DNA from 4 places in the Paenibacillus sp. P32E genome. Region 3 is predicted to be linked to each of the others. Evidence: riboswitches for the same ligand, from Rfam matches in the RefSeq annotation. Region 3 holds a riboswitch; each other region holds the start of a gene.
What was found. A riboswitch is a leader RNA that binds a small molecule or an ion and turns the genes downstream of it on or off. The one in region 3 is predicted to bind cyclic di-GMP.
Positions count from the first base shown of each region.

Region 1: it holds a riboswitch for cyclic di-GMP, as region 3 does, so the genes downstream of both, A3848_RS28715 (flagellar assembly protein A) here and A3848_RS19880 (S-layer homology domain-containing protein) in region 3, are expected to answer to the same signal.
Region 2: it holds a riboswitch for cyclic di-GMP, as region 3 does, so the genes downstream of both, A3848_RS25115 (thiamine pyrophosphate-binding protein) here and A3848_RS19880 (S-layer homology domain-containing protein) in region 3, are expected to answer to the same signal.
Region 4: it holds a riboswitch for cyclic di-GMP, as region 3 does, so the genes downstream of both, A3848_RS31140 (glycosyl hydrolase) here and A3848_RS19880 (S-layer homology domain-containing protein) in region 3, are expected to answer to the same signal.

Region 1 is NZ_LVYY01000068.1:254,433-258,105, forward strand. It holds gene A3848_RS28710 (flavin reductase family protein) at 1-34, shown strand, start outside; gene A3848_RS28715 (flagellar assembly protein A) at 133-2,019, opposite strand; cyclic di-GMP riboswitch class I at 2,122-2,215, opposite strand; gene A3848_RS28720 (FUSC family protein) at 2,521-3,621, opposite strand.
Region 2 is NZ_LVYY01000046.1:113,483-117,155, reverse strand. It holds gene A3848_RS25120 (methyl-accepting chemotaxis protein) at 96-1,346, shown strand; cyclic di-GMP riboswitch class I at 1,845-1,938, shown strand; gene A3848_RS25115 (thiamine pyrophosphate-binding protein) at 2,077-3,673, shown strand, end outside.
Region 3 is NZ_LVYY01000024.1:4,304-7,976, forward strand. It holds gene A3848_RS19870 (ABC transporter ATP-binding protein) at 1-145, shown strand, start outside; gene A3848_RS19875 (DUF6953 family protein) at 899-1,135, shown strand; cyclic di-GMP riboswitch class I at 1,386-1,478, shown strand; gene A3848_RS19880 (S-layer homology domain-containing protein) at 1,530-3,614, shown strand; gene A3848_RS19885 (DUF6531 domain-containing protein) at 3,640-3,673, shown strand, end outside.
Region 4 is NZ_LVYY01000001.1:274,546-278,218, reverse strand. It holds gene A3848_RS31140 (glycosyl hydrolase) at 1-1,818, opposite strand, end outside; cyclic di-GMP riboswitch class I at 1,832-1,912, opposite strand; gene A3848_RS00930 (sugar phosphate nucleotidyltransferase) at 2,125-3,498, opposite strand.

The DNA.
Region 1 (3,673 bases), on a different contig from region 3:
GTTTGAGCTAGAAAGACCCCAGTACGAATCTTGAGCGCTCGGAAAAGAGACCCAGCAGGATGCCGCCACGCGGCTCTGCAGGGTCTCTTTGTTTTTTTGGCGATTCATGCTGTATGTAGAGGATTCTGGTGGTTATTCGATGGGAATAGCGCCGGATTCTCTGCATTTTTGTTTCAGGCTCTTGGCTGTAAACGTAATTCCCCCGCCGGGTTTAGCAATCTCTAAGGAATACCCGTCTATGGTTACTGATGCATTATGAATGGCGCTAGCTGTGATTTGCTGGCCTGCCACAAGGAGCGATCCGGGAAGGGACTCACCGCTGACATTCTGAGCTGTGATCGTTCCCTCTGCTTCCATAGCGGAGTCGGAGCACATGGAACCATCCTTCGCAAAATAAATATCGCCGCAGGAACACAGCGTGCTCCGGCCAATCCCTTCCCCATGAATATGGATATCTCCGCCGGATTTAATGATGCTGTTCTGTGCCCCCGAAATATCGATCCGGACTTGCTCCTCCTGCATGAGGGAGATTCCCTCGATAAGGTTTTTAAGCAGACTCAGAAAAGAGCCTATTCCCGCATCCGTAATGAGGTCGGTAAAATGTCCGGGTCTCAGAAAAATATCCATCATGTGCCTCACAATTTTGGTATCCTGCGGGTAGTCAGCGCTCAAGTCCGACAACAGTTCCCGCATATCGCTAATCAGAAGGGGAAGATGCTCATATTTGCTCTCCAGCAGCAGCATAATGACTAGGCCGTACTTTACCGTCTGCATCGTGGACTCGACCGTCTCGGCAAGGTTCTTAGCTGCTTCTCTCAGACTGGAGATCTCTTGGATCAGCAGCTCAGAAAAGCTGCACAGACGGTGGTGTGCGGCGCCGAACGCTCCGGCATACAATTCACTATCGACGGCCTTGCCGCTGATAAATATACTGCCTGTTGCTGCAATTCTGGAATTGTGAACGTCACCGTATATGTATACATTACCCAAGGCTTCAATCACCGTGTTCTTGTTCAGAGGATGAGCTGCAATGACATCTCCCGGGAACCTGATGGTGGCTGGTTCCACGGCATCATTCTGCGGAACCACATAGGTTTGGGGGAAATCAATCGTTTTCACAAAGGTTCCGTTTCCGGTAATACGCGGTCTGCCTTTACAGCGGGCAGAGATCTGTCCCCCCGGAAGCAGTGACGCATAATGTCCGGTCAATAGAGTAAGGTCCCGCGGCGGGGGCGGGGGAAGGACACCTCCGTACACGGTGAATCCAGGCAGGCCCTCTTGGGGTGGCAGCTTCTGTGCAAACACTTCGCCTTCCTGGACAGTAAGGAATTCACCGTGGCAGGATTCATCTTCAGAAAGGCATGTCCCCTTAAATGCATTTTCTATTTTCTTCTGAAACAGCAGCTCCAGCCTCGCATTGGTCCCGGGTACGGGAGCCTTGCCTTCTGCTATGCAGACAGGAAGATAGGTCGGGTTGTTCAGCTCCTCATAGAGAGCGGGGATGTTGAGCGAGCTGACAATGGAGCTTTTCTCAAGGCCAGACATAATCTGCGCTATCGACAGAACGGACAACAAGGAATCACGGTTCATTTCTGCACGTACAGTGACATTGGCTGAAGCCGGACTGTTGACCAGGTTCCAGGCATATCTTTCGGCACGGTAAAGCGTAAAGTACACTTTGAGCTTATCATCGGATACGGTAATCTGGTATTGTGGCTTCTCGCAAATCTCCCAGGTGAGATCATCTGCAGACGTGATTGGAGTTGGCTCTGTGAGGGTTTGTCCATTGATCTTAAGAATTACGGGATGGACAGCTGAAATTACAGCCGGCATGCCGCCAGGCAGAGGAGGGGTGATGAAAATTTGGTTGTTCTGGATAATGATAACGCCGTTCTTCGCTCTGTCTGTTCCGCCAAACGTCTGAGCATCCACAGAATAAAGATCCATGAGATCGTGCTTTCCAAGAAGCATGGAAGCAATGAACTCGTACCGTGAACGTTCGATAATATGCTGCGGCATTCTCGTAACCTCACTTTTCGTATAATCAATGGTATCTGTACAGAAAGAACATCATGGAGCCGTGATGCGATATCTTGGGATATCCGACCAAATGGCGTCTCTATTGGCAACCTGGCGACCATAAAACAGCAATAACTGTACTCTTAGGCCCATGGCTTTGCGTCCTGTCCTTTCAGACAGTTTGCCTTTAGGAATAGATCAATGATATATACTCAGTACAAGGCCCATTTAAATCGACTACAATCGACAAAAAAATGGTCAATACTGGCACTCTGTCCAATAAAAACTTCAGCAAACAACATTAATTCTAGTACTTAAGTAGCGAATTTTCAACTGGAATAATTGATTTAGACTATAAATAATGATAAATGTAACTAATTGTTGATTTATTGTAAATTAAATGTAATTAAGGATTTTTTTCTGTTTATTGAATTCTAAACTAAAAGGGGATTTAGCGGGGGATTATGGCCGATACTCCAGAAAAAAAGGACGCTCCCAAGCCTAAAGCTTGTGGGAGAGTCCTTTTTGTATGAAGTGTATAGCGCGGGCTGCCTCAGTCTTGCTGTTCTGCGGTGCGGCTGATATCACTACGTAGTCGGCCTGTTCGATTTCCTCCAGCACCCGGTTCAGGTGGGAGAAGACCGCGCCGAGATCGCGGATGGAAGTCAGTGAGCATTGTCCCTGCAGCTCCGAGAACCAGGCTAGCTGAAGATCACGGGCCCGGCGCAGTGACTCGGGAAGCGAATGCTGACTTTCGGCATCTGAGAGTGTTTTGGTACCATAGAGCGCGATACAGTCTGCGGTGGCAGTTACGATCTCTGCCATCCAGTCAGCCGCAGCATGATGTGTTGGCAGCAGCGCAATTTCTGAGCTGATCTCCTTGACATAGCATTGTATTTGCTTGAGATGTGCAGTGGCCTGGGAGAGTCCGCGAAGCTCGCTGCGGCACTGGTAATGCGTTAGGGTATAATGTAGTTCCTTTTGCTGTTGCTCGCTCTTGGCCAGCAGCGAAGCGGAACGTGCCAGCGTATCCGAAACCGGAGGCGCTCCCCGTCCGCCACCCGCAAGGCCGCTTAGGGCATCAGCCAGCAGCAGACTGCCTTCGAGTGCCAAGCCTTTCACCTTGACGAACCCCTTAGGCGGAACGATAATCATATTGATGATTAGCGCAATAATGACTCCGATAAGCGTTTCGGCGACCCGCCACTCGATATAATGGTCATGATAGAAGGTAAGGGCCAGAACAGAGGTTACACCGACCTGGGAGATGGCTTGGATATTAATCCGGCAGGCAGTAGCGACTCCGATACCAACCAGCAGCATCAGCAGAATGGAGAGCGCTCCGACATCGAAGAATCGTCCCACGATCAAGCTCACAATTCCGCCAAGCACAACGCCGGTCATCCGGTATACACCCTTTTCAAAGGAAGCCTTGACGCTTCCCTGAGTGATCAGAATTGCCGCCAGTGGAGCGAAATATAAGTAGCTGTCTCCATACAAGGTGTGCACCGTCAGCCAGGAGAGTGAAGCAGCCAGTGTAACGCGTATCATATATAAAGACAGTCCGAATTTCTCCAGGCGGTCCTGTAATCCTTCGTTCATGAGGGTCATCTTCTTTCAGGTTATTAAGAGAAAAAATGAAATAACTTTCAGC
Region 2 (3,673 bases), on a different contig from region 3:
AGCATTTTTATGTCAATTCTTACAATAGACCTCTCCCTCTGAAAACGCCTATAATATTATAATACACAACATTATTTTAGGGGGAACTTTTTATGATGGACTGGATGAACAAGCTTCCGTTAAAACAGAGAATTAGAGCCGGTTGTTACTTGGTTGCCGCTTTATTCGCTGTCCCTGTACTAATCACACTTGTAGTGATGGGCAAGATGATTATCGGCATTATAATGGTTGCGGTATTGGCTGCACTGACCTTCCCACTCGCACGCTTCATTGAGAGAACGCTTACATCTTCATTCGATGATATCTCTAACGTAACCCATACGATTGCCAAAGGTGACTTTACAACCCGGGCAGATGAGAACGGTTCCATGGGGGAAGTCAGCCGCTCCTTCAATACAATGATCGATAAGCTGAAGAAAATACTAACCGAAGCGTCTCAGATTACCCGCCATGTCATGGATGCCAGCCGCGGAATCGAGGACAAAAATCAGAATCTGAAAATCGTAATGGCGCAGGTCTCCTCCTCTTCCAATGAACTGGCTCTCGGCGCAAATGAAATATCCGTGGACATCGCCGATATGACCGATTCCATCAAAGACATTGAAACCAAGGTTTCGAATTACACAAGCTCTACCAAAGAAATGAACAGACGTTCCATACATACGCTAGAATTAGTTGAGAAAGGCCGCCAATCCGTTGATACTCAAGCAGAAGGCATGCGCAAGAATATACAAGCTACCCAGAAGGTCGCCGATACGATTGAAGCACTATCACATAATGCCCGGGGGATCACGATGATCACCAAAACCATTACAGAAATCGCCGAGCAGACCAACCTGCTCTCACTCAATGCATCGATCGAAGCAGCACGCGCCGGTGAACATGGTCGTGGTTTCGCTGTTGTAGCCCAGGAAGTCCGCAAGCTTGCTGAGGAATCTACAGCCTCCACCAAAGAAGTATTCGGTCTGGTACGCAGTATTGAGAACGATATCAAGGAAGCGATTGAGAATATTGCCATCAATGAGGAAGTCGTCCAAGTTCAAAATGAAATGATCATTGAAACCGCGAATATTTTCGCCCAGATTGTGCAAAGCGTTCAGTACATCACCGAGCAAATTGCTTCTTTCTCGTCTGAGAGTGATCTCATGCTGGAGAGCGCGTTAAAAATTTCTGGAGCTATCGAAAATATCTCTGCGATTACAGAAGAAACTGCGGCCGGAACCCAAGAGGTATCCGCAGCAATGAACGAACAAATAAATGCCCTGCAGTCTGTTGCTGAAGAAACAGAGAAAATGACGCAAGCAGTATTCCAACTCCAGAAAACGATCCATATTTTCAAATTTTAATCTCCATTTTCATAGACCGTTTCATATGAAGCGGTCTTTTTTTGTTCACAAAATAATCAATGTTATTTTATGAAAATTCAGTTTTTTGGCAGCAGCAAGTACCGTTATTTCTTTTGCACTTCTCTCCGCTATTTTTAATGGAAATAATAAAATGAATTCAATTGGATCTGAAGGGTGTTTCGTTCATTAGCCTTATTAATCCAGATAAATAATGGGTACACCCCATTATTCCAATCAAATCATCCATTTCCATACAAAGGAATAGTTCAATATACCTGATATATTTCTGTTTCAATGTTTCTTCACAATTTGTATTATTAAGACTTTTTTGCATTAAATTTTTTTTGGATTCGCCCTGTTTTCCAACTCAACTGGACCATTTCTTGCAATTGACATTGTTCGTTAATTTCGTCAAAAACTGAGCTTTTCAGCACAAATATATTGACAAGAGAGGAGCTAGAAATATATTGTAAAGTAAAAATATGCATTTTTTCCAATACATCATAACGGCAAAATTCACCGAAAGGGAATGACGCAAAGCCATGGATCTACAGTCTCATTTTTATGGGACCATGACAGCCAGGTTGCTGAACAACCGAAGCTCTGGGGAAACCTCGTTCTATACGGTTATTCATTGCAGCCGACCTGTACTCTCGTGAGTGCAGGTTTTCTATTTCTGCTAAAAAAAAACATTGGGTGGGTGGATTATCTGAAAACAGTCGCAGATTATATGGCTGAGGCACTACGAAACCTCGGCGTAACACATTCCTTTGGTATCATCGGCAAGTCTATTTGTCCCGTAGTTCTTAAGATGGTCGATTACGGGATTGAATTTATTCCTGGCAGACATGAGTCCAGCTCCGGGTTCGAAGCAGCAGGCTATGCTCTCAAAACCGGCAGGCTGGGTGTAGCTTTTGGGACTTCAGGTCCAGGCGGAACCAATCTTCTTACTGCTGCAGCACATGCTAAAGCGAACAACCTGCCTGTGCTGTTCATTACAGGTCATCAATCTATTAAGGAGCTGGGAATTCCCCAGTGCCAGGATTCTTCGTCATATCTGGCTGACCTGGCGGACATGTTCAGACCGGCTACACTCTTCAGTAAACTGGTGGAGCGAGGTGATCATTTCAGCACCTTATTTAACCATGCTATTTCTATTGCTTTGGGCGGACAGCGCGGGCCGGTCCATTTATGTATCCCGTTTGATGTGCAGACGGAAATGCTGGAAGAATGCCGGATAGTGATTCCTGAGCGTGAACATCTCGTAAGCACTGCTAATTTCGAACGTGTGATTTCAGCTATTAATGCCTCCAGCCATCCTCTTATTATTGCCGGCAAAGGGGTTAACCGTTCTATTGCACACCAAGAGCTCATTCAGCTGGCTGAAACTTTTAACATCCCTGTCGTTACTTCACCGGGAGGAAAAGGTGCGATCCCTTGGGATCACCCGTTGTATCATGGACCAATTGGTGTTGGCGGCTGCAAGCATGGTGATGATTTATTGAACCGCAGTGATTTGTTCATTGTGCTTGGATCACGTCTGAGTGACATGACCATCTGCAATCTAAAGGCTGAAAATCACCCGAAAACACTTATCCAATTTGACGTAGACCCTACCTTCGTAGGTAAAATTTTATCTTCACAGACCATCGCTATAGGCGGGGATTTACGGGACAATTTGGCTTTTTATCTAAAGAATATAGATACAGCTGCTATAAAGAAACATATAACAGAAACCGATGTTCATTATGCGGAAGAGTTGCCTGTTCTCTCCAAGCTGTCACTAGCTTCGGTCATGAGCACCTTGAGCGATTTGATTCCTTACAACAACACCGTTTTTGTAGATGACGGCAGCCATGGCTTCAACGCCGTGAAATGGTACAACGTGAAAAAACCGGGTAGTTTTGTCTTTGATGCTTATTTTGCCTGTATGGGCAACTCCATTGGCATGGCTATTGGGGCTAAGGTGGCTTCCCCTGAAGAAACCATTTTCTGCCTAACCGGAGATGGCTGCTTCATGATGCTTGGTGCTGAAATCAACACTGCAGTCTGCAAGAATATTCCGGTAATCTTTATCGTAGTGAACAACATGCAGCTGGATATGGCGCTTAAGGGGATGGAGAAAACCACAGGCAGAATTGACGGTACGATCTACGAGGTACCTATGGATGCCGTGAAATTCGCTGAGTCACTCGGAGCCACAGGCTACAAATGCGAAACCGCGGAGCAATTCAACGTTGCTGTACAAGCCGCAGTCGAGTCAAACCGTGTAGCTGTCATTGAATTGTTGACGGACCGTGACGAAGTGCCTCCAACGGCCCATAGGA
Region 3 (3,673 bases):
CCGCGCCACGGTCATGGCAGAGGGGATCATTCTGACCGTAGACCTGCTGAATGACGGCCGCTGGCTGCGGGTTCGGGAAGGGGATTGTGTGACCCTGTTGCTTGATCCCTCCCAGCTGCTGCATCTGGAGCAGGAGGGGGCGTAGAGGCGGGGATATAAGTCCTGACTCCAAGGCTTAGCGTCGATCCTTTCGCTGGAATGGACGTTTGCTATGTGTATCGCTCAACATTCTTAAACTATGATTACTTATCGTTGTTATAAAAATTTATGTAGAAAAACTACCACTAATCAGCTGGAATTACGGTATCGCAGCACTGCAGTGGAAAAAGTAAAACTAAAAATCTACTTTCAGCCCGAATTATCCATATTGATCAATATTAAGTGGATTAATTCCAACTAATACTAGTATTTCTACGATTTATCGGAAATTAATTGTATAAATGCCAACTAATCTCCGTCGTGATACGTAAGCTAGCCTTTATTGTTCAGCATAAACGATATAGAGTTGCTTCAGAATCGATCTCTGTGCATTGATTAATCTCTGTAGGAACAGAGAATTCATTGGGTAGTGTATTCTAATTCTTAAATTCGGCTTATACACCGCCAAGCAGCGAACCTGCGCGGGGAGGCGGAAGAGTGACCGTCTGATTTCACTTCTTTCACTTCTTCCGCTTCTTCCACTTCTTCTAATCCTTTCTATGCGAACCTGTTCTACCCGAATGGCCTTGACTGTTGCCCGTCCGTCGTGCTGTTCATTCCCCGTTCTTGTTCTTCGGCCCGCCTCTTCGCTCTCCACTGTCCCGTCTCTTGCCCTGTCCAGTGAACCTCCCGAGTGACCATATTCATGCTATAATGGGAAGGCATTGTAGAGGGATTTACAGGAAGGAGCAGTACCCTGATGGAAGTAACTGCACAAGAGGTAGCGGAGTGGATGGTCAAGGAGATCCGTTTTACGGGAACCCTGTACCAGACCGCTGCGATTGAATATGTGAAGGCTAATTTTGGCGAGCAGTTTGTATTTGTGAATGAGAACGGGAATGCTTCGTTGTCCAAGGATGTGAAGAAGGCCTTCCGCAAGCTGCACGGCGGAAGAATCGCCTGGGACCGTGACGGATTCCTGTGGGCATGGACCTGAAATATGCCCTGAAGCCAGCTATGACACTGCTTACAGCGAAGCCCTTTTTGCTTGTCCAGTAGAAGAAGTATAGAAGCTGACTATAAACCACATGCGGGGCATCCCCTGCATGTGGTTTTTTCTATGCCCAAATCCCTAAAAAAGGGAAAAATAGAACATCTTAATTCTACAGGAATAAATTCCGATAATGATAGAGTCCTGTACATCGAAAGTCACGAATACATAAGGGTAAAGGGACTGAAAACCGAGTTTGGAACAAAGGCAAATCCGTACGAAAGTCGGAGACGCAAAGCCACGGGCCTACTTCATCCGGGAAGGATGTTAGGGCAGCCGGGCCGCTCAAGGCACTTGGTTTTTTGGCGTGCCTACAAATAGCGCTGGGGGAGAGAAGTGAATGAGGTTGGAAAGGGAAATGAAGTTGTCGCGGCCCCTTGTGGCCGCAGTGGCGGTGGTATGTATGCTTGGGGGCCTGTTAAGCGGGGGGTTCAGCATGAAGCAGGTCTCGGCAGCGGGGACAGATCCGGGCAGAACGGACTACAGTGTATCCGGTGACCGGATCGTATGGCTGGAAGCAGATGCAGGCGGGGTCAAACAGGTGCACGCGCTGAATCAATCCAGTGGTGCGGGTACGGTACTTACGACGAGCTCATCCGCCAAGGACGCCCCTTCAGTGGGCGGCAGTATTGCCGTGTGGGCGGACAAGGGAACGGAGCAGGAATCTTCCCTGAACTGGGATATCTACTCTGCAAATCTTGCAACAGGCACCCGCATCAAGCTTAACAAGCAGTCCGGCCAATATGGGAATCCGACTACGGATGGAGTTGGCGTGGTCTGGTACGAGCGCAAAAATTACGGCAGCATGATCTATCATGATCTGGCTACGGGGGTTGAAGCCGACCTCGGCGAAGGACGGTTCCCGGTACTGGCAGGTGGAGATGTGGTGTATAAGAATGCCCGTGACGGGGGTCTCAGTCTGCTGGATGTAAGCAGTGGAGTCACGCGTGCGCTTGTTAGTCTGGGCGGAGCGAATTACGTGGACTGGTTTGTTTTTAACGGGAGCCATGTGCTGTTTAAGCAAAAGAACGGCGCCTCTGAGAGTAAGTATGTGCTTCTGAATATCAAAGACCTGACGGCACAGCCTGTGGATCTCACGGAGATGAAGCCTGGAGGAACAGAGTATGCCTTCATGTCCATAGGTGGAGGACAGGCCGTTTTTCAAGAGGATGTTAACGGTGCAGTTACGCTGCAGCAGGTGGATCTCTCTACTTATGCAGTGAAGCCTCTGCCGGCGGTACCGGCCGGGGCGAAGCTGATCGGAATTAACGGAAGTAAGCTGTTGTACAGCAAGAAAGACGACTACATAGAATCAGTGGAATTAAAAGATGGAAGCCTCCCGACTCCAAGTCCGGGAACAACTCCATCCCCGGGTACAACGCCAAATCCAGGTACCGGCTCGAACTCGGGCTCAACCCCGGAAGTGAAGATCCCTGTAATAACCGGAGCCAAGGATAGTCAGGTTATCGGCAGTGCCGGCGGTATCTTGTCTGTACTGAATGGCTTGGCGCGGCTGGAGATTTCAGCAGGAACCTTCAAGGACAATACCACTGTAAGCTTGGCCCAAGCGGAGCTGGAGACACAGGCACTGATCGACGCAAACGGCAAAAAACTGCTGAAGGCAGGTTCCGCCTGGCAGATACAAGCGAGTTCTCCATTTCTGATCCCGGCCAAACTGGCGGTTCAATATCCCAAGGAAGAGCCTTGGACGACAAGTCGTGAAAAGCTTGGAATCTACAGCTACAATCCGGCAAAAGGCAACTGGACCTATATCGGGGGAGTGACTGCAGCGGAGAATGGATTTGTGCAGGCCAAGATTACAGCCTCCGGACTGTATGCGGTTATGCTGCGCGATATTGATTTCACAGATTTGTCAGGCCATTGGGCACAGCAACAGGTAGAGGTACTCGCCGCAAGAGGAATCGTGAACGGGATGAACGGAACCGTGTATGCGCCAAAAGGTATTTTGACCCGGGCGGAATTCACGAAGCTGCTGGCAGCAGCTCTTCAGTTGCAGCCGGTGCAGCCGGATACGGCGACCTTCCGTGATGTCCCGGCGGCGAGCTGGTCTTACCCATATGTGGAGGCGGCAGCCAAGGCCGGAATCGTAACCGGCGAAGCCAGATTCTTTCATGGCAATGATCCGCTGACCCGTGAACAGATGATGGTGATGCTGATGCGGGCGATTGACAGCACTACGGGCAACAAGGCTACTGCTGCGGATGCGGTCAAGCGTGAGGCTGGACTCTCCGGATTCAAGGATAATGACAGCATTAGCGCATGGGCACGGGAATCTGTAGCTGCTGCAGTCGAGAAGAAGCTGGTGCAGGGCAGCGCACAGCTTTTGAAGCCTAAGCATTCATCCACGAGAGCCGAGGCGGCTGTCATTATGTACAAGCTGCTGGCCGAGTTGAAATTACTCTAACTTATAACGGATAGGAGATCAGTCTATGACATTTCGAAAGATAACAAGGAAGTGGCGCA
Region 4 (3,673 bases), on a different contig from region 3:
CGGTGTTGGCACCGGCGTTGGTGTCGGTGTTGGCACCGGCGTTGGTGTCGGTGTTGACACCGGCGTTGGTGTCGGTGTTGACACCGGCGTTGGTGTCGGTGTTGGCACCGGCGTTGGTGCTTCTACAAGCGCCAACGAGGTTTTGCTAACGCTGGCTGCTGACGTATTTACAAACAATGCGCTTGTTGGGACGGTCGCTTTGACCTGGCTTGCGCTTTGCCACATCAGACGGATGTTGGCATCGCCTGCATTCTCATAATATTCCACTCTGATATCATAGAGCTGTCCAGCCGTCATAGCGATACTTCCGATACGTTCAGTTCCGCTCTGCTTGGTCCAGCTGTCGATTACGGCTGTGCCGTTAATCCAGACACGGATACCATCGTCAGAAGTAGTGATAATCTGGTAGGTCTCGCTGTATAAAGGCTTGATTTTCCCTGTCCAGCGGGCCGAGACCCCATCTACCTTTATGGAGCTGTCCGGTGAGCCTTGACGCCAGTTGAAATTAAGCAGCGCGTCGTCACGTACCTTTGCAGGTGTGCCTGAAAGCGTCATGTTATTGTAATACTCTCCGTGAAGGCCATTCACAACAGGCGTTTGTACATTATCACCGGACGCCGGAGTGGTTATTGGCTTTACCGTTGCTGTGGGTAAAGGTACTGGCGTAGCAGTTGGCGTTGGCGTTGCTGTGGCAGTCGGCGTTGCAGTCGGCTTTGCAGTCGGTGTGGCAGTTGGCGTTGCCGTTGGTGTGGCAGTCGGAGCAGGTGTCTGCACTACCTCCGCTTTATATTCATTAAGCGATACTGTATAGCTGTCACTCATGAAATTTTTGATGGTATCTGTACTGTTATTCTCATAGAGCATTTTTCCCCAGTTCATCATGTATACCCATTTTCTCTGGGAAAGCTGGAGCTTGGCTGTACTTGGCATTTCACCATTTTCACCGATAGCAATGGGTTTGCCGTTGGCGAGACTCAACAGGTCGTCATAATACTTGTTCATATAATCATTGTTATATATATCTGCTGCAAGGATGTCTACCTTATCCGCTCCCGGATAGGTCAGTTCATATGGATCAGACCAGGCATTGGGAGCATTCGGGTTCCATACCCACAGCAGGTTGTTTAATTGATGAACGCCCACAAAGCGGTCATACATAATATTCCAAAGTTCCGCAAAATTGTTCTTCTTCCCCCACCAGAACCAGTTGCCGTTCATTTCATGGTAAGGTCTCCAAAGTACAGGAACGCCCGCGTCCCGCAAGCTTTTGAGTGAAACCGCCACTTTGTCCAGATCGGCGATGAGGCTGTTGTATTGGGCTGTTCCAGGTGTTACATACTTATTGAAGTCCTCTTGGCTGAGTGTCTTCTGCACATTGGACCACAGATAAGAAGTCCCTGGCAGTTGCTCATGGAAGGTCATAGCGACGATGCCGCCATTTTTATACCAGTTGATCGCACTGTTCACTACATTTTTGCGCTGAGTTGCTGCAGTACTTTCCGACTGGCCGCTGATCACACCAAGCTCGAAGCCATGGAGGGCAGCGAACTGTCCGCTGGTTCCCTTCAGTTTGTTGCTGAACTCATCCGGGCTCTCCAGGTAGTCATGCTGGCCTGTGATAATGCCTTTTCCGGAAATGGAGTACAGATTGTCAAGCAGCTTGACAGCTTCAGCTGAAGCATCCGGATTAACCGGTGCTGAAGAACTCGAAGCAGCTGCGGTGGAAGGCGCAGCCCCCAAACCCAGTGGTACAACGGTCAACAACAGGGCAATAGTTACAATGGTGCACAGCAGACGCGAATTACGGTAAGTTGTCAAAATTCATCTTCCTTTCGGTAGCTAGGCTGCCACTCTTTCGAAGGCCCTATAGCTTTGCGTCCCTATCTTTCGATTAGGTTTGCCTTTTTCGTTTTGGAAGGATTTATCCCTCTTACCGTAAGTATCGTCTCTATTAATTTTTTAGTTTAGAGCATTAATGAATTTTTCTTAATAAATGGTTCTTAATACCTGTTTTGGATTTGACACAATTGGGTAAATAGATGATTTAGCCCTAGGTTTAGGCCCATCCTATACATCAACCGGGACGATTCAGTCGAATTTTACAACGCAATTAGCGTTCCTATTTTAAGAAATGAATTGATGAAGAGCAATATCCTTCCAGTCCAGTGTGATGCGGATATTATCCTCTTCCACCAGCTCTGAACCGGTCTGCACCTCAATGAACTCTACATCGGTTAGCGCCAGGATTGCATGTTTTGTGCCTTCCGGTATGCGCACTACATCTCCCGCTTTCACATTATGCATCTTCTCATTCAGCACAATGCTGGCTTCCCCGCTGACAATCGTCCAGATTTCACTGCGTTTGTGATGCAGCTGGTAGCTGATGTTTTTACCTTCGGCTATGAAAATCCGCTTGGTCAGCACCTCGTTGCCCTCATCATATTTCACATAATCAATAACCTTATAGTGGCCCCAGCGGCGTTCCTCGTACATGGGTCTTTGTTCAAAAGACTTCAGCACTTCCTTAATCCGCGGGCTTTCGGCTTTGTGAGTGACCAGAATGCCATCCGGGCTGGCTGCGATGATTAAATCTTTCGCACCGATGACTGTAATCGGAATATCCAGTTCGTTGATCAGGCAGGTTCCTTCAGAATCGGCAGTCACGAACCCTTTACCCACGTGGTTGCTGCTCATTTCTTCTGTGAGGGTATTCCAGGTGCCAAGATCCTTCCAGAAACCGGCGTAAGGCTGAACGACGATCTTCTCCTCTTTTTCTACCACTTCGTAGTCAAAACTGATGGAAGCCAGCAATTTATATTGCTTCTGCAGCTCCTCATAGTTCAAAGGCAGACCTTTACGCTGCAAAATATCCAGCAAATAACCCAAACGGAATGCAAATACTCCGCAGTTCCACAACGCGCCCTTGCTGATCAGTTCTTCAGCCTGTACACGGTCCGGCTTCTCCTGGAAATGGCTCACCTGCAGATAGCCGCTTGCCGCTGCCTCGTCACTGGTAGGAATAATATAGCCGTATTTCTCGGAAGCCAGCTCAGGAACAACCCCCATCAGCGCCAGGTTTGCGCCGCTTTGTTCCATCGTTGCTTCAAGCTGGACGACGGTGTCAAAAAATGATGCCTCCACATAAGGATCGACCGGCAAAATGGCCACTGTCTCGCTGGGAGACACTCCTGCCACGGAATACAGATAAGCTGCAGTCAAAGCGATGGCAGGGAAGGTATCCCGGCGTTCCGGCTCCACAATGATAGGCACCTCTGCGCCGAGCTGGCTCTGTATCATCTCCACTTGGCTGCGGCCGGTCGCCAGGTACGAGGATTCCGCCATCCCTGTCTCCTGCAGTTGTCTCCATACACGTTGTACCATGGATTCCGGCTCACCTGCCGGACTTTGCAGTACCTTCAGAAATTGCTTGGAACGTGAATCATTGGATAAAGGCCAGAGACGTTTACCAGAACCGCCAGATAGAAGTACCAGTTTCATAAGTGAACCCTCCTCATTTATGTGTTGTCGCGAAAATATCGGATTGTTATTGTGCGCTGCCGCTGGGTTTTGGAGCAGGTGGACAGGAATGTCACTGGCGCTATCTGCTATGTGACAATCCTTAAGGTCAACTGTTACGGAAGTCTCTGCAAGGAATGTTTGGACTTTCGGCCGC